2 regions of the Streptomyces sp. NPDC085524 genome follow, and region 2 is predicted to be linked to the other one. Evidence: riboswitches for the same ligand, from Rfam matches in the RefSeq annotation. Region 2 holds a riboswitch; the other holds the start of a gene.
The links. A riboswitch is a leader RNA that binds a small molecule or an ion and turns the genes downstream of it on or off. The one in region 2 is predicted to bind thiamine pyrophosphate.
Positions count from the first base shown of each region.

Region 1: linked by a shared signal. The riboswitch ahead of thiO (glycine oxidase ThiO) and the one ahead of ACIGFK_RS12550 (thiamine ABC transporter substrate binding subunit) in region 2 are both predicted to bind thiamine pyrophosphate.

Region 1 is NZ_JBITTH010000005.1:367,884-374,861, forward strand. Features, by position in the region: gene ACIGFK_RS10420 (hypothetical protein) at 1-752, opposite strand, end outside; gene metF (methylenetetrahydrofolate reductase [NAD(P)H]) at 795-1,709, opposite strand; gene thiE (thiamine phosphate synthase) at 1,788-2,426, opposite strand; gene ACIGFK_RS10435 (Rv2175c family DNA-binding protein) at 2,512-2,877, opposite strand; gene ACIGFK_RS10440 (NAD(P)/FAD-dependent oxidoreductase) at 3,080-4,327, opposite strand; TPP riboswitch at 4,409-4,520, shown strand; gene thiO (glycine oxidase ThiO) at 4,518-5,753, shown strand; gene thiS (sulfur carrier protein ThiS) at 5,750-5,950, shown strand; gene ACIGFK_RS10455 (thiazole synthase) at 5,956-6,750, shown strand.
Region 2 is NZ_JBITTH010000007.1:94,789-101,766, forward strand. Features, by position in the region: gene ACIGFK_RS12545 (ABC transporter permease) at 1-260, opposite strand, end outside; gene ACIGFK_RS12550 (thiamine ABC transporter substrate binding subunit) at 374-1,474, opposite strand; TPP riboswitch at 1,558-1,667, opposite strand; gene rlmN (23S rRNA (adenine(2503)-C(2))-methyltransferase RlmN) at 1,726-2,838, opposite strand; gene ACIGFK_RS12560 (phosphatidate cytidylyltransferase) at 3,076-4,152, opposite strand; gene frr (ribosome recycling factor) at 4,152-4,709, opposite strand; gene pyrH (UMP kinase) at 4,794-5,573, opposite strand; gene tsf (translation elongation factor Ts) at 5,736-6,572, opposite strand; gene rpsB (30S ribosomal protein S2) at 6,708-6,978, opposite strand, start outside.

The DNA.
Region 1 (6,978 bases), on a different contig from region 2:
GGCGGGGTGTCCATGGAGTACTGCTGCTGCGCCTGGTCGCCGTACGCGTAGTTGCCGTACGGGTCGGTGCCGGCGGGGACCGACCCTCCGGTGCCGATGTACGGGTCCGAGTAGGCGGCGTAGACCTGCTGCTGCCCGCCCGCGGCATAGCCGTTGGAGTAGTCGTAGCCGCCCTGGCCGCCCTGGGACTGCGAGGGGTCGTAGTACGCGGCGTACTGGTGGGCGTCCTGCTCGGCCGTGGTGAACGGCGAGGCGAAGGCCGCCGTCTGCGCGGCGTCGTGCGCGGGCTGGGAGGGCGCGAAGCTCTGGATCCCGTAGGACCCGGTGTCCTCGGGCACCGGCTCCGGGCTGTAGACCTCGGGGGCCTCGGGCCGGTCCTGGTCCTCGCCCCGGCCGTCGCCCTGGCCCTCGTACTCCAGCCCGGTGACCTGGAGGGACGGTTCCTTCTGCGCGGCACCGCCGGAGCGGCGGCGCCTGGTCTGCCGTACGGGTTCCCCGCCGCGGCGCAGCGCCCAGCCGGCCACGAAGCCCTTGCGGAAGGAGAGCGTCACGAGGGTCTGGCCCACGGCGAACATCGCCGCGCCGGCACCGATGACCAGCACGGACGGCAGCACCACCCCGGCGACCACGCCGAGGAAGCCGGCGAAGGCCAGCAGGCGCCAGCGGAGCCGGGCCTTGTACTGCATCAGGACCTCGGCGAGCAACCACAGCGCGACGATGCCGAACGCGATGTAGAGGACCGTCATTCCCATGCGTGGCCCCTCTCGGTACGGCCGCCCATGGCGTACGGCCGGTCAGGCCCGCTGGTGCAGGCCCAGGTTCTCGTAGATTTCGAGAGTCGCCGTGGAATTGTTCAGCGTGATGAAGTGCAGCCCCGGTACACCCTCGGACAGCAGCCGCGCGCAGAACTCCGTGGCGAACTCGATGCCAATGGAGCGTACAGCGGCCGGGTCGTCCTTGACCGCGAGCATGCGCTCTTTCACGTCCGCAGGGAAGACTGCGTTGCTGAGTTGGGGCAGCCGGTCGAGCTGCTTGATGCCCACAACAGGCATGATCTCGGGGATGATCGGGGTGTCGCAGCCCGCCTTCTCGACGCTGTCGCGCAGCCGCAGATAATTCTCCGGATCGAAGAACATCTGGGTGATGGCGTAGTCGGCGCCGGCGCGGCACTTGTCCACGAAGTGCCGGATGTCCGTGTCCCAGTCCTCCGAACGCGGGTGCATCTCGGGGAAGGCCGCGACGCCGACGCAGAAGTCGCCCGACTCCTTGACGAGCCGGACGAGGTCCGCGGCGTAGTGCACGCCCTCGGGGTGCGCCACCCACTCGCCCATGGGGTCGCCCGGCGGGTCTCCGCGCAGGACGAGCATGTTCCGGATGCCGGCGTCGGCGAACTGGCCGATGACGTGGCGCAGCTCGGCGACCGAGTGGTCGACCGCCGTGAGGTGCGCGACGGGGGTCAGGGTGGTGTCCGAGGCGATCTGCTCGGTGGCGCGGACGGTGCCGCCGCGGGTCGAGCCGCCGGCGCCGTAGGTCACGGAGACGAAGCTGGGGGCTACCGCCTCCACCCGGCGCAGCGCGTTCCAGAGGTTGCGTTCGCCCTTCTCGGTCTTCGGCGCCCAGAACTCGAAGGAGTAGGAGCGCCCGGACGCGAGGAGGTCCCGGACCGTGTGTGCACGGTCCGACCAGGTGGAAGCGGTACCAAAGGCCATACGGGCAGGTTAGACGCGGCATGGCACAGCCCGAAGCGGTGTCCGCCTTTTGGACACGTTTTTGGACACCCCGCGGCGCTACCCCAGGCGGGCCCGTACGCGCTTGGCCAGGTCGGCGGCGGCCGCACCCGGGTCGGAGGCCTCCGTGAGCGCGCGGACGACGACCACGCGGGTGGCTCCGGCGTCCAGCACCTCGTCCAGGTTCGTGGCGTCGATGCCGCCGATGGCGAACCAGGGCCGGTCCTGCTGCAGCGAGGCGGCGTACCGGACGAGCCCGAGGCCGGGGGCGTAGCGGCCGGGCTTGGTGGGGGTGGGCCAGCAGGGGCCGGTGCAGAAGTAGTCCACGCCGGGTTCGGCGGCGGCCGCGTCGACCTCGGACTCCGCGTGGCAGGAACGGCCGATCAGCACCCGCTCGCCGAGGATGGCGCGGGCTGCGGGGACGGGGATGTCGCCCTGGCCGAGGTGCAGGACGTCGGAGCCGATGGCGTGGGCGACGTCGGCGCGGTCGTTCACGGCGAGGAGCTTGCCGTGCCGGCGGGCGGCCTCGGCGAACACCTGGAGGTGTTCGAGCTCCTCCCCGGCCTCCATGCCCTTGTCCCGGAGCTGGACGATGTCCACGCCCCCGGCGAGCACGGCGTCCAGGAACTCGGGGAGGTCACCCTGCTTCTTGCGGGCGTCCGTGCACAGGTAGAGCCGGGCGTCGGACAGCTGCTGCATGGGTGTACCCCCCGTGATGGAGGCGGTGTACGGGCGCGAAGGCCCGTACACCGCGGTGGAGCGGAAGCGATGCGTTTCTTTCGGGTCAGAGGGCGAGCGCCTGGGCGCGGCGCTTCACCTCCGTGCCGCGATTCTCGCTCAGCGCCTGCGCGGGGGTGCCGGGCAGGGTCGGATCCGGGGTGAACATCCACTCCAGGATCTCTTCGTCGCTGAAGCCGTCGTCGCGGAGCACCGTCAGCAGGCCGACCAGGCCCTTGACGACCTTGTCGCCGTCGATGAAGGGCGCGGGCACCTGGAGGGAGCGGTTCTCGCCGCGGCGTACGGCGACCAGCTGACCTTCCTTGACCATCTGGCGGACCCGGGTCACCTCGATGCCGAGCATCTCCGAGATGTCGGGGAGGTACAGCCAGGAGGGGACAAGGGCATCGATCTTTGCGTCAATCTCGGTCACACCCCAAGCCTGCCATCTCGGCTCCGCCGCCGGTACCCGAGCCACCCCGTCCGGGGTGCCGCCCGGGGCGGAGCCCCGGGTCTTTCCAGCCCGTCCGGCGTTTGAGGACCGGGGTCCGGGCAGAGCCCGGGGAACGGTGGAGGGGCGGGTTGGGGGACACGGCCCCGCGCAGCGGCCCCCGACCCCGCCCCCGCTCACGCAGCTACCCGGCGGCGGCCGACTTCAGCGGCACCCCGGGGTCGGAGACCTTGGCGGGATCCACGGCCACCCCCGTCTCGATCAGCCGCCGCCCCTGCGCCAGATCCCGCGGCCGCCCCACCGCGAGCACCGCGACCAGCGCACCGCCCTTCAGCCAGCACACCGACCAGGTCTCCCCGTCCGGATCCCCCCGCCACAGCAGCTCGTCCGCCCCGCCGTGATGCCCGGCGTACTGCACGAAGCGCCCGAACTGCTCCGACCAGAAGTACGGGACGGGGTCGTACACCGCACCCGGCTCACCCGCGCCGGGTTCCGCGCCGGCCCCCGCCAGGATGTTCGCCGCGACCGCCCTCGGCCCCTGCAGCGCGTTGTCCCAGTGGTGCACCAGCAGCCGCGCCCCGTACCGCCCCGAGGGGAACGACGCGCAGTCGCCGACCGCGTACACCCCCGGCACGGAGGTGCGCAGGTACTCGTCGGCGGTGACCGACCCGTCCGCCCCGAGCTCCACGCCGGTCCCGGCCAGCCACCCGGTCGCGGGGCGGGCCCCGATGCCGACGACGACCGCCCCGGCGGCCAGCTCGCGGCCGTCCGCCAGCCGCACCCGGCCCGCCTCGACCCCCGCGACCTTCGCGCCGGTGACCAGCTCGGCGCCGGCCTCCCCGTACCAGCGCCCCATCGGCGCGGCGACCTCCTCCGGCAGGGCCCCCGCGAGCACCCGGTCGGCGGCCTCGACCACCGTCACCGCGCAGCCCGCCTCCCGGGCCGCGGTGGCGAACTCGGCGCCGATCCAGCCCGCCCCGACGACCACGACCGAGGGGGCCTCCGCCAGGACCGGGCGCAGCCGGGCCGCGTCGTCGAGGGTGCGCAGCAGGTGCACGCCGGGGACGCCCTCCGTCCCCGGAAGGGTCAGCGGCTCGGCTCCGGTGGCCAGCACGAGGACCTCGTACGGGACCGGCCCCGCCTCGGTGTCCAGTTCCCGTTCGGCGGCACGCAGCCCCGTGACCTCGGTGCCGAGCCTGAGCTCGATGCCGAGCCCCTCGAAGTCCACGTCGAAGGCGGAGTCCTCGGCCTTGCCGAGCAGGACCGCCTTGGAGAGCGGGGGCCGGTCGTAGGGCTGGTGCGGTTCGGCGCCCAGCAGGGTCACGGGGCCGGCGTAGCCCTGCTCCCGCAGGGCCACCGCGGTCTGCACACCGGCCATTCCGGCGCCGACGATCACGACGCCGCTCTGATAGTTCTCCGTCTGCTCACTCACCCGGACACCCTAATCTTCTGACGCTCCGTCAGGAATAGGTGCCGCCTTACCCGCCGTCGGCGGCCGGGTTAGTCTGGCCACCGTACCTATCGCGGGAGTCCGGCGCACCGGGCTGAGAGGGAGGCTGGACGGCCTCCGACCGTACGAACCTGATCCGGGTCATGCCGGCGAAGGGAGGGGCTGGACGCCCATGCTTTCATCTCGGAATCGAACGGGACCCGGAACGGGACCCGGAACGCAATCCGGAAACGGACTCGGAACGGGATCCGCAACGGGATCCGACGTCCTCGTCATCGGCGGCGGGATCATCGGCCTGGTCACCGCCTGGCGGGCCGCCGAGCGCGGCCTGCGGACCGTGCTCGCCGACCCGGCCCCCGGCGGCGGCGCCGCCCAGGTCGCGGCCGGCATGCTCGCCCCCGTCACCGAACTGCACTACGGCGAGGAGGCCCTGCTGGGCCTCGGCCTCGCCTCCGCCGAGCGCTATCCGCAGTTCGCCGCCGAGCTCGCCGAAGCCAGCGGCGGCATGGACATCGGCTACCGCGCCTGCGGCACCCTCGCCGTCGCCCTCGACTCCGACGACCGCCTCCACCTGCGCGAACTGCACGCCCTGCAGCGCCGCTGCGGCCTGGAGTCCGAATGGCTCACCGGCCGCGAGTGCCGCCGCCTGGAGCCCATGCTGGCCCCCGGCGTCCGCGGCGGCCTGCGCGTGGACGGCGACCACCAGGTCGACCCGCGCCGGCTCGCGGCCGCCCTGCTCGCCGCCTGCGAGCGGGCCGGGGTGATCATCCACCGGGCGAACGCGGAACGGCTCCTGGTCACCGCCGACCGCGCGGCCGGCGCCGTACTGGACGACGGTACGGAGCTGCACGCGAGCCAGGTGGTCCTCGCGGCGGGCTCGCTGAGCTGCAAGCTGCCCGGCGTGCCGCCGGAGGCCGCCGTACCCGTCCGGCCGGTCAAGGGCCAGGTCCTGCGGCTCTCCGTACCGGCGGCGTACGCACCGTTCCTGTCCCGGACCGTACGGGCCGTCGTACGCGGCAGCCATGTCTACCTGGTGCCGCGCGAGAACGGGGAACTCGTCCTCGGCGCCACCAGCGAGGAACTCGGCTGGGACACCACCGTCACCGCCGGCGGGGTCTACGAACTCCTCCGCGACGCCCACGAGCTGGTGCCCGGCATCACCGAACTCCCCCTCGTCGAGACCAAGGCCGGCCTGCGCCCCGGCTCCCCCGACAACGCCCCGCTGCTCGGCCCCACCGAGCTGCCGGGCCTGCACCTGGCCACCGGCCACTACCGCAACGGGGTCCTGCTCACCCCCCTCACCGGCGACGTCCTGGCGGAGCTGCTGACCACCGGCGAACTCCCGCCGATCGCCCGCCCCTTCTCCCCCCGCCGGTTCTCCGCCGCACGTCAGGAGTCCTACGCATGACCATCTCCGTCAACGGCGAGCCGCGCGAGATCGCGGCCGGCACCACCCTGGACTCGGTGGTCGCCACCCTCACCACCGCCCCCTCCGGGGTCGCGGCCGCGCTCAACGAGACCGTCGTGCCGCGCGGCCAGTGGCCCGCCACGGCGCTGGGCGACGGCGACCGGGTCGAGATCCTCACCGCGGTCCAGGGAGGCTGAACGACATGGCGGACGACCTCTTCACCCTCGGCGGCCGGACCTTCTCCTCCCGCCTGATCATGGGCACGGGCGGGGCCCCGAGCCTGGACGTCCTGGAGCGCGCACTGGTCGCGTCCGGCACGGAGCTCACGACCGTCGCGATGCGCCGCCTGGACCCGACGGTCCAGGGGTCCGTCCTCTCGGTCCTCACCAAGCTCGGCATCGCCGTCCTCCCCAACACCGCGGGCTGCTTCACGGCGGGCGAGGCCGTCCTGACGGCGCGCCTCGCGCGGGAGGCCCTGGGCACGGACTGGATCAAACTGGAGGTCGTCGCGGACGAGCGAACCCTCCTGCCCGACGGCGTCGAACTCCTCGACGCGGCCGAGGTCCTGGTCGACGAGGGCTTCACCGTCCTCCCCTACACCAACGACGACCCGGTGCTGGCGCGCAAGCTCGAGGACGTGGGCTGCGCGGCGATCATGCCGCTCGGCTCCCCCATCGGGTCGGGCATGGGCATCCGCAACCCGCACAACTTCGAGCTGATCACCGAGCGCGCGGGCGTCCCGGTCATCCTCGACGCCGGGGCCGGGACGGCCTCGGACGTGGCCCTCGCCATGGAACTCGGCTGCGACGCGGTGATGCTCGCCTCCGCGGTCACCCGCGCCCAGTCCCCCGCCCTGATGGCGGCGGCCATGCGGGACGCGGTCTCGGCGGGCCGCCTGGCCCACCGCGCGGGCCGCATCCCCCAACGCCGCTTCGCCGAGGCCTCCTCCCCCACGGAGGGCCGCGCCGCCCTGGACCCGGAGCGGCCGGCGTTCTGAGGGGTACGGGGTTCCGCGGGGGCGGGACCTCATCCCCTGCGACCCCCACCCGCACCCAGCGGCTGCCCACCCACCACCACGCGGGGTGACGCGGAGCCGAACCGTCCTGTACGGCGGGGTCGAGCGATGGCAGGGCCCGAGTCGGCCGGAATCAGAGAAGCCTTGGGGCTTTCCCGTCAGTCCCATAGTCCTTCCGTGGCGGGCCGCCCTGTCAAGGGCGCTCCGTAA
Region 2 (6,978 bases):
AGGGCCCGCAGCAGCTGTTTGCCGGGGAACTCGAAGCGGGCGAAGACGTACGCCGCGGGGAGTGCGATCACCAGCGTGAGCGCGGTGGAGGCGAGTGCCTGCCAGGTGGTGAACCAGAGCACGCCCGCGATGTCGGGGCGGGTGATCACCGCGCCGATCCGGCCGAACTGCCAGCCGGTGTCGGTCTTGAGGCCGCGCCCGAGGATCGCGGCCACGGGGTAGGCGAAGAACAGCCCGAAGAAGGCCAGGGGCACGGCCATCAGCGCGAGCCGCGCGGCCGTGGCCCGGCCGGACTCGCGGACGGGATGCCGTACCGGCCCGGCCGGGACCGGCGCGGCGTCCCCCGACGCCGCGACCGCTCCCTCGGTACCGCTTACTTCACGACGAGCGCGGTCCATGCCGAGACCCACTGCTCACGGTTCTTCGCGATGGTCTCCGGAGCCACGTTCTCGGGCTTCTCGACCACCACGCCGTGCTTGGTGAACAGCTCCGGCAGGGAAGCGTCCTTCGTCACGGGGTTCACGAACATCTGGAGCGGCATGTCCTCCTGGAACTTCTTGCTGATCAGGAAGTCCACGAGGGCCTTGCCGCCCTCTTCGTTCTTCGCGCCCTTCAGCAGACCCGCGAACTCGGTCTGGCGGAAGCAGGTGCCGGTGGCGACGCCCGTCGGGGCCTCGGCCGGCTGCGGGTCCCCGTACATCACCTCGACCGGCGGGCTGGTGGCGTAGGAGACGACCAGCGGGCGGTCTGCCTTGGCCTTCTTGCCGCCCGCGGAGCCGGAGAAGCGCTCGTTGTAGGCCTGCTCCCAGCCGTCGACGACCTCGACGCCGTTGGCCTTCAGCTTGCTCCAGTAGTCCTTCCAGCCGTCCTCGCCGTACTTGCCGACGGAGGCGAGCAGGAAGCCGAGGCCGGGCGAGGAGGTCGCGGCGTTCTCGGTGACCAGCAGGTTCTTGTACTCCGGCTTGACCAGGTCGTCCAGCGTCTGCGGCGGGGCGATCTTCTTGTCGGCGAAGTAGGCCTTGTCGTAGTTGACGCAGATGTCGCCGGAGTCGACCGGGGTGACCCGGTGCTGCTTGTCGAGCACGAACTCGGGCTTCACATCGGCCAGGCCCTTGGCCTCGTACGGGGTGAAGAGGCCGTTGTCGAGGGCGCGCGAGAGCAGGGTGTTGTCCACGCCGAAGAAGACGTCGCCGCGCGGGGAGCCCTTGGTGAGGATCTCCTGGTTCAGTGCCGCGCCCGCGTCCCCGGACTTCAGTACCTTGACCGTGTAGCCGCTCTGCTGCTCGAACTCCTTGAGGACCGCCTCGGTCACGTTGAAGGAGTCGTGCGTGACGAGCGTGACGGTCTTGGACTTCGGGCTCTCGGTCCCGCCCGCGCTCTTGTCCTTGGCGTCGCCGCCGCCGCAGGCGCTGAGCGTGGTGACGCCCAGCGCGGCCGCGAGCGCGGCGCCCGCGATCTTCTTGGTGGTGCTCACTGGTGATTCCTCCTGGATGACCAGGAGAAGACGCGGCCCTGCCCGGCGCTCTGTGGGAGCGGACGCCGGGCAGGGCGCAACAGCTTGAGTGGTGACCGAACTTCCTACCCCGAATGACCGGGGCGAGGTTCAGAGGGTCTGCGGATGACGGATACCGCACTCTCAGCGCTGTGGCGCTCCCCTGTCGGAATATGAAATTGGTTCGGCCACAGGGTACCCCGTGGCCGATCTCGGCCGGTCAGGACCGGAACCTATCGCTCCGAGGCGGCGAGCTGGCCGCACGCGCCGTCGATCTCCTGGCCGCGGGTGTCCCGTACGGTCACCGGCACGCCGTGGCGGGCGATCGCGTCGACGAAGGCCCGCTCGTCCTCGGGCCGCGAGGCGGTCCACTTGGAGCCGGGCGTCGGGTTCAGCGGGATCAGGTTGACGTGGACGCGCTTGCCCTTGAGCAGCCGGCCCAGGAGGTCACCGCGCCAGGCCTGGTCGTTGATGTCGCGGATCAGCGCGTACTCGATCGAGATGCGGCGGCCGGACTTCTCGGCGTACTCCCACGCGGCGTCGAGGACCTCGCGGACCTTCCAGCGGGTGTTCACCGGGACCAGGGTGTCGCGCAGCTCGTCGTCGGGCGCGTGCAGCGAGACGGCGAGGCGGCACTTGAAGCCCTCGTCGGCGAACCGCAGCATCGCCGGGACCAGGCCCACGGTGGAGACGGTGATGCCGCGCTGCGACAGTCCGAGGCCGTCGGGCTCCGGGTCGGTGAGACGGCGGATGGCGCCGACGACGCGGTTGTAGTTGGCGAGGGGCTCGCCCATGCCCATGAAGACGATGTTCGACAGGCGGGCGGGGCCGCCCGGAACCTCGCCGTCGCGCAGGGCGCGCATGCCGTCGACGATCTGGTGCACGATCTCGGCGGTGGACAGGTTGCGGTCCAGACCGGCCTGGCCGGTGGCGCAGAACGGGCAGTTCATGCCGCAGCCGGCCTGCGAGGAGATGCACATGGTGACCCGGTCGGGGTAGCGCATCAGCACGGACTCGACGAGCGTTCCGTCGTGCAGCTTCCACAGGGTCTTGCGGGTGGTGTCGTCGTCGCACGAGATGTGCCGGACGACGTTCATCAGCTCGGGCAGCAGCTCCTGCTGGAGCTTCTCGCGGGACGCGGCGGGGATGTCGGTCCACTCGGCCGGGTCGTGCGCGTACCGGGCGAAGTAGTGCTGGGAGAGCTGCTTGGCCCGGAAGGGCTTCTCACCGATCGCGGCCACCGCCTCGCGGCGCTCGGCGGGGGTCATGTCGGCGAGGTGCCGCGGAGGCTTCTTGGCGCCACGCGGCGCGACGAAGGTGAGCTCTCCCGGAACGGGGCGGGCCATGATCGGGTACTCCTCGATGGGGCGAGGTCCGGGCGCGCGACTCCGCCGGTGCGGAGCGGACCGCGGCTCGACGGGAGCCGGGAGACCTCTCACGGGCCGTCCCCGCAGACGCGGAACGGCAAAGGCGCGCCACTCGCGAGTGGCGCGCCTTTTAGGATAACCCGCTCCGCGGGAGACGGCCGATGCCGAAGGTCCCCCGGCCGACGCCGGCCGAGGCCGTCGTCGGCAGCCGGGGTGTCAGCCGGTGCCGACGAAGGCCGCCAGCAGCAGCCACACCACGGGGGCGGTCGGCAGCAGGGAGTCGAGGCGGTCCATGATGCCGCCGTGCCCCGGGAGCAGGGTGCCCATGTCCTTGATGCCGAGGTCCCGCTTGATCATCGACTCGCCCAGGTCGCCCAGGGTGGCGCTGACCGCGACCGCGAGGCCCAGCAGCAGGCCCTGCCACCAGGCACCGCCGTCGATCAGGAACTCCATGCACAGGGCGCCCGCCGCCATGGCGAAGGCCACCGCGCCGAAGAGCCCCTCGCGGGTCTTCCCGGGGCTGATGCGCGGCGCGAGCTTCGTCTTGCCGAAGCGCCAGCCCACCGCGTAGGCCCCGGTGTCGCTGACCACGGTCAGCACGAGGAAGGTCACCACGCGCTGCGGTCCGTCGTCGGCGGTGAGCAGCATCGCGACGAAGGTGGCGAGGAACGGCACGTAGAACGCCGCGAAGACGCCGGCCGTGACGTCCTTGAGGTAGTCCTCGGGCGGCTCGGTCATCCGCCACACCAGTACCGCGAGGGCCGTCAGGGCCATCGCGACCCAGGCCCCCTCGGCCCCGCGGACGTATCCGGCGATGACCATGGCGGCGCCGCCCACGGCGAGCGGGACGAGAGGGGCCTTGATGCCCTTCTTCTCCTGCAGCCGGGAGGTGAGCTCCCACAGTCCCACGACGACCGCGACGACGACGACGCCGACGAAGACCGCCTTGACGATGAACAGCGAAGCGAAGATCACTGCGCCGAGGCCGACGCCGACCCCTATGGCGGCACGCAGGTCCCGCCCCGCGCGCTTCTTCTGCGGCGGGGGCGGGGGGTCCTGCGGTGCCGGCGAAGGCGGGGGCGGGGGGCTGGGCATGGGCTCCTGCGGCGGCGTCTCGTCGCGGAAGAGGGGGCCGCCGTCCGGGGCGGCCCCCCGATCGCGTGCTTCCCGGTCGTCGAAGTCACGGCCGGCGGCATCGGGCACGATGGGCATGGGCCGAGTGTGCGGGCCCACCTGTGCATCGTATGCGGGACCCGCCGGAACCGGCTCCGGCTGCCAGGAAGAGTCGTTCATCAGACTTCGAGGAGCTCGGCTTCCTTGTGCTTGAGGAGCTCGTCCACCTGCGCGACGTACTTCGCGGTGGTGTCGTCGAGCTCCTTCTCGGCGCGGCGCACCTCGTCCTCGCCGGCTTCCTTGTCCTTGACGAGCTTGTCGAGGGCGTCCTTGGCCTTGCGGCGGACGGCGCGGATCGAGACCTTGGAGTCCTCGGCCTTGGTGCGCGCGACCTTGATGTACTCCTTGCGGCGGTCCTGCGTCAGCTCGGGGAAGGTCACCCGGATGATGCTGCCGTCGTTGCTCGGGTTGACACCGAGGTCGGAGTCGCGGATGGCCTGCTCGATGTTGCGCAGCGCGCTCTTGTCGAACGGGGTCACGATCGCCATGCGCGGCTCGGGCACCGAGAAGGAGGCGAGCTGGTTGATGGGCGTGATGGCGCCGTAGTAGTCCGCCACGATCTTGTTGAACATCGCCGGGTGCGCACGGCCGGTGCGAATCGCGGCGAAGTCTTCCTTGGCGACGACGACGGCCTTTTCCATCTTCTCCTCGGCCTCGAGGAGGATCTCTTCGGTCACCACGTGCTCCTGCATGTCTTGAATGGATGGTTCAGGCGGGCGGGACGGGCGGGGCCGGTCCGGGCTCGGTCCGGCAGCGGACTGCTAGGCCCGGGTTCCCTGGTCGCTGACAAGCGTGCCGATCTTCTCACCCTTGACGGCGCGCGCGATATTGCCCTCGGCGAGCAGCTCGAAGACGAGGATCGGCAGCTTGTTGTCGCGGCACAGCGTGATCGCCGTGGCGTCGGCGACCTTGAGGTCGCGGGAGAGGACCTCGCCGTACTCCAGTGCGTCGAACTTCACCGCGTCGGGGTTCTTCTTGGGGTCGGAGTCGTAGACCCCGTCGACGCCGTTCTTGCCCATGAGCAGGGCCTCGGCGTCGATCTCCAGGGCACGCTGGGCGGCCGTGGTGTCGGTGGAGAAGTACGGCATGCCCATGCCGGCGCCGAAGATGACGACGCGGCCCTTCTCCAGGTGGCGCACGGCGCGCAGCGGGATGTACGGCTCCGCGACCTGGCCCATGGTGATGGCCGTCTGCACGCGGGAGTCGATGCCTTCCTTCTCCAGGAAGTCCTGGAGGGCGAGGCAGTTCATGACCGTGCCGAGCATGCCCATGTAGTCGGACCGCGCCCGGTCCATGCCGCGCTGCTGGAGCTCGGCGCCGCGGAAGAAGTTGCCGCCGCCGATCACGACGGCGATCTCCGCGCCGTCGCGGACCACCGCGGCGATCTCACGCGCGATGGCGTGGACGACGTCGGGGTCGACGCCGAGGCCTCCGCCACCGGAGAAGGCTTCGCCCGACAGCTTCAGCATGAAGCGGCGGCCCTTCTTCTCCTGGTCGCTCTTGTCGTCGGATGCGGTGTGGGTGTCCACGCCCTGATTCATGGAGATCTCCTCGTGCACATACGAAGAAGGCCATTGCCGGTGGGTCCTTGCGGTTCCCTCTACGGCAATGGCCTCCTCGTCAGATCTGCGGTCGTCCTGCGCGGACGCGGACGACTGCCTCAGACCCTACCGGGGTCCGGTGTCCGTCGCGTACGGACGGAATCAGATGCCGACCTTGATGCGGGTGAAGCGCTTCAGGGTGACACCGGCCTCGTCCAGGACCTTCTGGACGGACTTCTTGTTGTCCAGGGCGTAGGCCTGGCCGAGCAGCGTGGCGTCCTTGAAGAAGCCGTTGACGCGACCCTCGACGATCTTCGCGATGGCAGCCTCGGGCTTGCCCTCCGCGCGGGTGACCTCTTCGGCGATGCGACGCTCGGACTCGACCTTGTCGGCCGGGACGTCCTCGGCGGACAGCCACTGCGGGGCGAACGCGGCGATGTGCTGCGCGACGCCGCGGGCGACCTCGGCGTTCTCCTTGTCGAGCTCGACCAGGACCCCGATCTGGAACGGCAGGTCGGGCATCGTGCGGTGCATGTACGCGGTCACGTAACCGCCGGTGAACTGCGCGAAGCGGTCCAGGACGATCTTCTCGCCGAGGTTGGCGTTGGCCTCGTCGACGAAAGCGGTGACGGTCTTGCCGGGCTCGATCTCGGACGCGAGCAGCGCCTCGATGTCGGCCGGGGAGGTGGCGGCGACGTGCGCGGCCAGCTGGTTGGCGACGGCCAGGAACTTCTCGCCCTTGGCGACGAAGTCGGTCTCGCACTTCAGCTCGACGATGACACCGGAGGTGTTGTCGTCGGCGATGAGGGAGACGACGGCACCGTTCTCGGCAGAACGGCCCTCGCGCTTGGCGACGCCCTTCTGGCCCTTGATGCGGAGGGCTTCCTGGGCCTTGTCGACGTCACCGTCGGCGTCCACGAGCGCGTTCTTGCAGTCCAGCATGCCGGCGCCGGTGAGCTCGCGGAGCTTCTTGACGTCAGCGGCGGTGTAGTTCGCCATGAGTCTGTGATTCTCTCTCGAAGTCGTAGATCTACGGGTGAACGGCGGAGGCGCCGCGCTTTTGGCGCGGCTCCCCCGCCGTCATCGTCCGTGCTGCGAGTGCCCGGCGAGTGAACGCCGGGCTCTCTCAGAGGGTCAGGCCTGCTCGGCGTCGGCGGCCGGGGCCTCGACAGCGGCCTCGGCCGGAGCGGCTTCGGCCGGAGCGGCCTCGGCGTCGTCGGCCTTCTTGTCGCCCTCGAGCAGGTCGCGCTCCCACTCGGCGAGCGGCTCGGCAGCGGCCTTCTCGCCCGGCTTCGAGTCACCGGTCGCAGCGCCGGAGCGGGCGATGAGGCCCTCGGCGACGGCGTCGGCGATCACGCGGGTGAGCAGGGTGACGGAGCGGATCGCGTCGTCGTTGCCCGGGATC